DNA from 3 places in the Thalassotalea sp. PLHSN55 genome. Region 3 is predicted to be linked to each of the others. Evidence: predicted binding sites of a transcription regulator. Region 3 holds the regulator's gene; each other region holds the start of a gene.

Region 1 (3,273 bases), on a different contig from region 3:
AAGCTTGGTTATGAACATCAAATATTCCTGAAAGAAAAAATAAATTTTTACTTAAATGCGTAGCTACGAATAGGAGAATGATACTGAACTAAAGACAATAAATATAGCGGATGGACATGAGAAAATAAGCTTGTATAGTGCTTTTAACATTTAAATGTATTCAATGGTTAAAAAAGCACTAGTTGAAGTGGCAATCGCTCTAATTGAGTTATTGCCAAAACAAAAAAGCCCCACGAATTTAACAATACGTGAGGCGAGATGATGTTTATTAACTTGTTGCTAGTACTTGATGAAACTTCTCAAAGCCTTGCTCTAAATCAGCAATTAAATCGTCAACATCTTCTAAACCAATATGTAAGCGAATTAACGGGTTTTCATATGGCCACTGTGTTGCGGTGCGCATATTTTTTAAACCGGTAATACCTAGAATTAAACTTTCAAAACCGCCCCAAGAATAGCCCATTTTAAAGTGTTCCATACTATCAAGCAGTGCGTTTAAAGCTTTTTGGTTACCGCAGTTAAGGACAAAAGAAAATAACCCGTTGGAGCCATTAAAATCACGTTGGAAAAATTCATGCCCCGGGCAAGAGTCAAACGCAGGATGCAATATAGTTTCCACTTCTGGGCGTGTTTTTAACCAGTTCGCCACTTTTAACGCATTTTTTTCATGTTGGTTTAAACGTACCCCTAAGGTGCGAATACCGCGTAGCGCTAAGTATAAATCATCAGGAGAAGTACATTGGCCTAGTGTATAACTATGCTCGCGAAGCTGCGGCCAATATTTTTCCGTCGCCGTTGCCGTGCCCAGCATGACATCTGAATGACCAACAATGTATTTTGTTGCCGCTTGCACTGAAATATCGACGCCATAATCAAACGGCTGAAAATTAACACCTGCTCCCCAAGTATTATCAAGCATGACAATACAGTCATGTTGATGGGCGATTTTAGCAATGGTAGGTACATCTTGTACTTCCATGGTAATTGAACCGGGCGACTCTAAAAAGATGATCGAAGTATTTTCTTTAATTAACGCTTCAATACCGGCGCCAATGAGCGGATCGTAGTAAGTGGTTTCAACGCCATAGTTGGTCAGTAACTTATCACAAAAATCGCGAGTAGGTTCATAAGCGGTATCCACCATTAAAATATGATCGCCGCTTTTCACAAAGGATAAAATCGCATTGGTGATAGCAGCTGTACCAGACGGATACAAAGCACAACCTGCACCACCTTCAAGTTCAACCATAGCATCAGAAAATGCAAACGAGGTTGTGGTACCACGGCGGCCATAAAAAAGCACTTGATTGGTTTTATTGCCTGCCGCGTGTTTCATGGCAGTAGTTGATTCAAAAACAACGGTGGATGCACGTTGTACCGACGGGTTTACTACCCCTTGAGTCCATTTTGACTTGCGGCCTGCGTTGATAATTTTAGTATCTTGTTTCATCTTTTAAGTAACCTAGTTCGCGGCGATGTTTTAATAATGGCTATCTAGCCATCTAAACGTAATATTATAAACAAGGTTATAACCTGAAATGGGGTGAATAACAATGCTGGTGAGCAGAAATTTACTCAAGGCAATACGATCGCTCAACGCCCCTTTCGATGAATTAACGACTAAAAACGAAATTTTGCGCTCAGCGCATATTAAATAGTTCTATCTACTAAGTATCAAAACGATTAGCTTTGAATTAAAAATTGCGTAAGCATACAATTAACGCCTTGACTCAATGAGTAGCTAAATAACCAAATTAGGTAGATACGATGAAAGACTTAAGCAAGCTGCTTAAAGAAGTAAGAGCCTGCAATATTTGCCAACATGCCCTTGCTGATGGTGTTAGACCCATTGTTCAGCTTTCTGCTAACTCACGTATTCTTATTGCCGGACAAGCTCCAGGACGTAAAGTACATACCTCTGGCATTCCGTTTGATGATGCCAGTGGTGATCGCTTAAGAAGCTGGTTAGCGATATCGTCAAACGATTTTTACAATGAGAACAAAGTCGCTATTTTACCGATGGGCTTTTGTTATCCTGGCACGGGCAAGTCGGGCGATTTACCACCTCGGCCAGAGTGTGCTAAAACCTGGCGAGCCTCATTGCTTGAGCAATTACCGGCATTAGAATTAACCATCGTTATTGGTCAATACGCGCAGGCGTATCACCTTAATCAGCAGTATCAAACGGTCACTGAACACGTGCGAGCATGGCAAACTCAATGGCCGCGGGTAATACCTTTACCCCACCCTAGCCCTAGAAATAATCGCTGGCTGAAAGCCAATTCGTGGTTTGAAAAACAATTGCTACCGCCTTTACAAGCAAGAGTAGCTGATATTTTATCAAGCGATTAACTTATTAACTTATAAAACTATTAAGCGCCGATATTGGGCTTTACCCGCAGGAGTATCACTTATCAAAAGCATCGACTTATTTGTAAAAAATTGGGGCAGTAAAAGCGCCATGTCACCGATAAATAAAAACGACATTAGCGCACTTGAATCGCACTTAAACGCCTTTTTACCTGAAACATACATCTATTTATTAAGCAATTATGGCTTAGTGCACAGTCCTAATGTTTTTTCAAAGATTTGCGATTTGAATGCTGATATTGCCGAAGTGCAAGACTTTCTCAGCCTTGAAGACGTTAAAAACTTGTCTGCGCTGTATGAGTTAAGCGGCATGCCTAAAGGTCATATTTTGTTTGCCTCAGATTGTAAGGGCAATATGTTTTGTTTCAAACTCAGTGATTGTCAACAGCGCAATCATGACATTCCGGTGTGGTTCTATAACCAGCAATTATGCACGATAGAGCAAGTATCACCGTCATTTAGCGCATGGTTAGCTGCGTTTAATGATCTTTAATACCTCTAAATCGGAGTAATCAATAATTTGGCTATGATTCACCATCAATAATAAATAGGGTTATACCCAATATGAATTAGTGAACGTTACCATTTCAACCTTATTCTCATTTTTCGGTAATTAGATTGTTATAAGGCGATGGTAAGCAAGTAATGCAATAACTTCTTCTTTTGATTTAACATTAAGTTTATCTCTTAAACTACATAGATGAAACCTTACTGTTCTTTCACTTATATTCATTTTTTTAGCAACAATCTTGGCTGTCAATCCAGAGCTAACCCATTGAGCGCATTCTAACTCTCTACCAGATACATTAAATATTATATTTGATGACTCACTAAATTGAACCGCCTTCTGATGATATAATGTAGAAAGCATTTTTATTTTATATGTATACTTTTGCAACCATA
Region 2 (3,273 bases), on a different contig from region 3:
TTGGTGTTGTTATCGGATAGCCGAGCAGGGTATACAAAGGGTAGCTTTTTAATTGGTAGCTATTTAGCGGAAAAAAATGTTGTTGAGCATTTATCATCATATTGTCAAAGACAATAAAATAATCGCCCCTGCCAGTAACTAATCCTTTTATCGCGGCTTTTACTGAACGAGGTCGCATAAAGCTAATGCTTTTATTGGTTTTTAAACTTTCATAGTTACCCAGTGGTAAACCATGCAATATGATAAGGTTTTGCTCATCAAAGTCTTCAATATTAATTATCTCTGGTAAGGTTTCATCTAGGTAATATACGCGTAAGGTAATTTCTGTTGGTGGTACGCAAACATGCAAAATATCGTTGGTATATACTCCGTCAACTTCGCCGTAATTAATAAAGGCTATGTCACCTTGTGTCGCTTGTTGCTGCATTCTGCTATAAGGCACATTAACAAATTCAACGTCTAAATTTGCGTGTTTATACAGAGCTTTGGCCAGTCGATAATGTACTCCGGAGAACTTATCATTACTGTTTTCCCAATAAGGCGGAAAGGTTAAAAAGTATTGTTGTAATGGCTTTTTGGCTGAAGTGTCAGGCGCAGCGGACCAACTTTCAGAGCATGCATAATGAGAAAGTAGTAATGCAAGCCAGCAAAACCAAGACAACAAAAACTTGTGCACCTGCATTCGTTTTAATCCCATCAATAAAAATAGACATTTAATTTGAGTATAGAAGAAAACTACGCTTTAAATCATTTAAAAATACCTAATACCAATTATATTAATAAATTAGTCAACTTAGAACTCGATTAACGACCTTAGAACAAACAAAATTACTTAAACATAGTTATTCTATATTTCTTTAATTTTGAGCCGTTATCAGTTCGCTAATCAGTTCCCAAAGGGCGATTTTAAAAGGCTTATATCCATCGTTATTGATTTTGACAAGGTTATTACATGGATGTAATACATTAGGGTAACGCAGGAGCAGTTACCGAGAATAACCATTCTTTTCAATCAATGCCTTGCCTACATGGATGTAGGTACTTAGGTTATGCATGGAGCATATAACCTGTGCCTATAAGCCTTTTAATTGTCGCTAAGTGATCAATTAATTAATGCACTTGGTATAACGTTAAGCGAGAGCAATATTTTCGCAGTTAATACGGCAGTTGTTAATAATCACTATAAGTTCAGTGGATATAAAAAGTGCCGCTATAAGAATACAGTATAAGACCAGATTAAAAGTTTTAGCCATCTAAACGTTTAGAAGTTGACATTTCTAGCGTTCCAAGTCACATTAGTCGCTATAGAATTGCCTATAATAAACTTTTAATGTTTATCTGCATTGTTTGATATTTCATTATTAGTGTGACTACTTCAAGAGGTTGAGAAAAATGCCGATTAAAATTCCTGATCAGTTACCAGCACTTTCCATATTAGACAAAGAGAACATTTTTGTAATGTCTGAGCACCGTGCTGCTAATCAGGAAATTCGCCCGATGCAAGTAGCAATACTTAACCTGATGCCTAATAAAATTGAAACAGAAGTGCAGATATTGCGCATGTTGGCGAATACGCCATTGCAAATTAATGTTGAGTTTGTGCGTATCCATAAAAATGTTTCAAAAAATACCCCAAAAGAGCATTTAGATAATTTCTATTGTTTATTTGATGATATTAAAGATAAGCAATACGACGGCTTAATTATTACAGGGGCGCCGCTAGCATTACTTGATTACAGTGAAGTTAAGTTTTGGGATAAAATTTGTGAAGTATTTGATTGGGCTGAAAAAAATGTAACTTCAACTATGTTTTCATGTTGGGCAGCTCATGCGGCGATGTACTATTACTACGGTATTAACCGAAAACTGCGTGAACAAAAGCTTTCTGGAGTGTATCAGCATCGCCCACTTGACGCGCACGAAGAGTTAACGCGTGGCTTTGACGGTAGTTTTAATGTGCCACATTCGCGCTATGGTTATATCAGTGTTGAAGATTATCAATCGGTTCCCGATTTGACAATTATTGCTCAATCTGATCAAGCAGGTGCCTATGTGGTTGCCAGTAAAAATAAACAACAGGTCTATGTAACGGGTCATCCGGAATATGACGCAACTACCTTACATGAAGAATACCAACGAGATTTAAAAGCGGCCGGTGACAACGTCCAAGTCAAAATGCCGTCGGGCTATTATCCTAATAACGACGCAAGTGCAGAACCGGTGAGCTCTTGGCGAAGTCATGGTAGTTTATTATTTACCAATTGGCTTAATTATTACGTTTATCAAATTACCCCTTATCAGTTAGACGCTGATAACATTCAAGCTATACATCCAGGAGCAAAAAGTGGCCAGTAGTATTTTGCGATCAGCATCGTTTGACTTATTAGAGCAGCAATTACAAGAGCGTATTTTGATCCTCGATGGTGCTATGGGCACCATGATCCAAGCGTATAAACTTGAAGAACAAGATTACCGCGGTGAGCGTTTTGCTGACTGGCATCTCGATGTTAAAGGCAATAACGATATGTTAGTGCTTACTCAGCCTGACATTATCAAAGCCATTCATAAAGAATATTTAGCCGCTGGTGCCGATATTCTAGAAACTAATACTTTTAACGCGACCACTATTGCGATGGCCGACTATGATATGGAAGCGCAAAGCGCAGAAATAAACTTAGTGGCAGCGCAATTAGCACGTGAAGTTGCCGACGAATATACCAAGCAAAATCCAGATAAACCGCGTTTTGTTGCTGGAGTTTTAGGACCAACAAACCGCACCTGTTCAATCTCGCCTGATGTGAATGATCCAGCTTATCGTAATGTTACTTTTGATCAGCTAAAAGACGCCTATATTGAGTCAACCAAAGCGTTGATTGAAGGTGGTTCAGACATTATTTTAATTGAAACTATCTTCGATACCCTAAATGCAAAAGCGGCAATCTTTGCGGTTGAAGCGGTATTTGAAGAATTAGGCAAGCGTTATCCGGTAATGATCTCGGGTACCATTACCGATGCCTCGGGTCGTACCCTTTCAGGACAAACCACCGAAGCGTTTTATAACTCACTACGACACGCCAAACCGATTTCTTTTGGTTTGAACTGTGCGTTAGGTCCGGTAGAGCTTCGTCAATATGTGGAAGAGTTAAGCCGAATTTCTGATGTTGCGGTTAGTGCTCACCCCAATGCCGGTTTACCCAATGCTTTTGGTGAATACGATTTTAGCATTGACGATATGAACAGCCATGTTAGTGAATGGGCTAATTCTGGCTTTTT
Region 3 (3,273 bases):
ACCGACCACAGATTAAAACCTTTGTTTTACACTCTTGCCACCATTTTCACCTTCAAAGCGCTTTTTGGGTTACTTCTTTTAACAAAAATACACAAATTAGTTTAAAAAAAGTGGAATAGAAAGTTGTTTTCCCCGTTCTACTTAGGTAGTGTTGAGAATCACCTCGTGATCTTTTGCTTTATTATTGATAAAATCACGGGCGTAAAAATTTTAGTAAATGGATATGAGGATAAATACAATGCAATCGATGGCGTTAACCGTCCCACGTAGTGGCAGCATTGAAACATATGTGCAATCAGCTTATAGCATTCCTATGCTTACTGCCGAAAGAGAGCAGGAGCTTGCTACACGCCTCCATCAGCATGACGACTTACAAGCTGCACAAGAGCTGATTATGTCGCATTTACGATTTGTTATTCACGTTGCTAAAGGCTATGCCGGTTATGGTTTACCGCAAGCTGATCTTATTCAAGAAGGTAACGTAGGTTTAATGAAAGCTGTTAAGCGTTTTAACCCGGAAGTGGGTGTTCGCTTGGTTTCTTTTGCTGTTCATTGGATCAAAGCAGAAATTCATGAGTTTGTTTTACGTAACTGGCGTATTGTTAAAGTTGCAACAACTAAAGCTCAACGTAAATTATTTTTTAATTTACGTAAAAATAAAAAGCGCTTAGGTTGGTTTAGTAATGATGAAATTAATAACGTTGCTGAAACTTTAGGTGTAAGTACTAAAGATGTGTTGGAAATGGAATCTCGTATGAGTAACCAAGACCAAGCCTTTGAACTTTCTTCTGATGAAGACGACAGTGCAAGCGCTGGTAGTTTTTCTCCAGCACAATATCTTGAAGACAAGCAGTCTGACTTAGCAACTATTGTTGAAGACGACAATTGGGAGAATCACGCAAACCAACGTTTAACTTCTGCATTAGTGGATTTAGACGAGCGTAGCCAAGATATTATTCGCACCCGTTGGTTAACGGATGATAAAGCGACTTTACAAGAGCTAGCAGATAAATACCAAATCTCAGCAGAGCGTGTTCGCCAACTTGAAAAGAATGCGTTAACAAAACTTAAAAACACTATGGTGATATAGTAGTGGCTTAGTTTTGCTTAGCACTTAAGCATAAAAAATAGACATAAAAAAACCGGCTAAAAAGCCGGTTTTTTTATGTCTATTTTTTATAAGTCTAATTTAATCTTCATCAACTTCATAAGCGCTGAAGTCGGTAATACCTTGCTCTTCAAGCAGTTTACGTACACTAGCAGGTAGCTTTTGATCATTGTCTTTAGCTAAATCATTGTCGTCAGGTAGAGGCTGACCGGTAAATGCGTGTAAAAATGCTTCGCATAACAGTTCGCTATTGGTAGCGTGGCGTAAATTACTGACTTGGCGACGGGTGCGTTCATCGGTTAACACCTTAAGGACACGTAATGGGATAGAGACAGTAATTTTTTTGACTTGCGCGCTTTTTTTGCCGTGCTCCGCGTAAGGATTAATATACTCACCATTCCACTCAGCCATGAACTTACCTCGATACTTCGATAAAAAGGGAGAAACCCTTAGATTAAAATAATTTGCTAGGCTAAATTGTACTGGTTGTAGGGCTTGAGTCAACAGTGAAAGTGTAGAAGTTTAGATGTCTAAAGTTCTTGACCGCTTTTACTAAAGTGTTTAGAGTTATAGACGTCCAAACATCTAAATGAATTTGAGGAATAAAATGACGGTTAAAAAAATTGCTACAGTCGCCGTACGCGCTGGCATTAATAACGATAAGCACCACGGTGCAGTTGTTGCTCCAATTCACTTGTCGAGTACATATTCGTTAAAAGGCTTTAATGAAAAGCGCGAATTTGACTATTCCAGAACGGGTAACCCAACCCGAGCAACATTAGCACAAGCGATTGCCGATCTAGAGCAGGGCAGTGTTGGTGTGGTCACCAGTACCGGCATGGCTGCGGCTCATTTAGTATGCCAGTTGCTTTCTGTTGACGATGTTATTGTTATTCCACATGACTGCTATGGCGGCAGTTATCGTTTATATACCCATTTAGCTAAACGCGGCTTATTTAAGGTTATTGTCGTTGACCAAAACGATGAACAAGCACTAGCCGATGCTTTAGCGCAAAAACCCAAAGTGGTGTTAATCGAAACACCAAGTAATCCTTTATTACGATTAGTTGATATTGAAAAAGTCGCAAAACTAAGTCACGACGTTGGCGCTTTAGTGGCGGTTGATAATACTTTTATGTCACCTGTATTACAGCGCCCGCTCACCTTAGGTGCTGATATTGTGTTTCATTCGACCACTAAATACATTAATGGTCACAGTGATGTTGTTGGTGGTGTTTTGGTTACTAAAGATCAAGCATTAGGCGAAGAGCTTGCTTGGTGGGCAAACTGCATTGGCATTACAGGCGCCGCATTTGACAGCTATCTAACTGTGCGTGGCTTAAAAACTCTGCCACTTAGAATGAAACAGCATCAACAAAATGCCGATGCTGTTGCTGAGTTTTTAGTGAATCATCCCGCCGTTGAAAAAGTATATTACCCGGGGCTTAGTGATCACCCAAGTCACGCATTAGCTAAAAAACAGCAAGCGAATTTTGGTTCAATGATGAGTTTTGAAGTGAAAGGTGGTGAAGCTGCCGTTAAAGCACTATTTGCCAATCTGGATTTGTTTACCTTGGCGCAGTCGTTAGGTGGTGTGGAAAGCTTGATCAGTCATCCATCGACAATGACTCATGCAGGCATGGAATTAGAAGCGCAAATAGCTGCAGGTATTAAGCAATCGTTAGTGCGCGTATCGGTTGGTATAGAAGATATTGACGATATTATTGCTGATCTTGGTCAAGGCTTAGCCGCCAGCCAACATAATTAGTCAAAGCTACCGCTAAGTTTTCGATAAGTCATAGGTAATTAAAACATGCAAACTAATGTTGCTACTCAACAAAGTATTGAACCCAATCAATTAGCTAAACATGCCATTAGTGTGCATAAGTTCGGTGGTAGTAGTTTAGCTACCACCCAATGTATTGAACGTGTCGTTTCAATTATTCAGAAAAATTGTCAGCTTAATGACGTGGTGGTTGTTTCCGCCAGTGGCGATACCACCGATGAAATATTTGCCTTATATCAACTCGCCTTAGAGCAAGATGAAAACTTTCCACAGGCACTATCTGCACTTGAGCGTAATCAAAGTCAGCTTATTGAATCATTATTAAGTGACAATAATAGCCAGCAGCTTATTCAGTTATTAAAACAAGATATCGCGCAAA

The links. The regulator MetJ, encoded in region 3, represses methionine synthesis genes. The targets are predictions, from matches to a motif close to TAGACGTCTAGACGTCTA.
Region 1: the regulator MetJ is predicted to act here: its motif matches at 1,496-1,513, upstream of ACRRSQ_RS18505 (cystathionine beta-lyase).
Region 2: the regulator MetJ is predicted to act here: its motif matches at 1,247-1,264, upstream of ACRRSQ_RS14375 (homoserine O-succinyltransferase).

The regions. Positions count from the first base shown of each region.
Region 1 is NZ_JBPDIH010000012.1:31,265-34,537, forward strand. Features, by position in the region: gene ACRRSQ_RS18500 (cation:dicarboxylate symporter family transporter) at 1-18, opposite strand, end outside; gene ACRRSQ_RS18505 (cystathionine beta-lyase) at 269-1,450, opposite strand; gene ACRRSQ_RS18510 (uracil-DNA glycosylase family protein) at 1,768-2,352, shown strand; gene ACRRSQ_RS18515 (SMI1/KNR4 family protein) at 2,462-2,863, shown strand; gene ACRRSQ_RS18520 (helix-turn-helix transcriptional regulator) at 2,984-3,273, opposite strand, start outside.
Region 2 is NZ_JBPDIH010000007.1:63,845-67,117, forward strand. Features, by position in the region: gene ACRRSQ_RS14370 (hypothetical protein) at 1-682, opposite strand, end outside; gene ACRRSQ_RS14375 (homoserine O-succinyltransferase) at 1,393-2,355, shown strand; gene metH (methionine synthase) at 2,345-3,273, shown strand, end outside.
Region 3 is NZ_JBPDIH010000009.1:152,898-156,170, forward strand. Features, by position in the region: gene ftsX (permease-like cell division protein FtsX) at 1-16, shown strand, start outside; gene rpoH (RNA polymerase sigma factor RpoH) at 224-1,090, shown strand; gene metJ (met regulon transcriptional regulator MetJ) at 1,190-1,519, opposite strand; gene metB (cystathionine gamma-synthase) at 1,716-2,876, shown strand; gene metL (bifunctional aspartate kinase/homoserine dehydrogenase II) at 2,922-3,273, shown strand, end outside.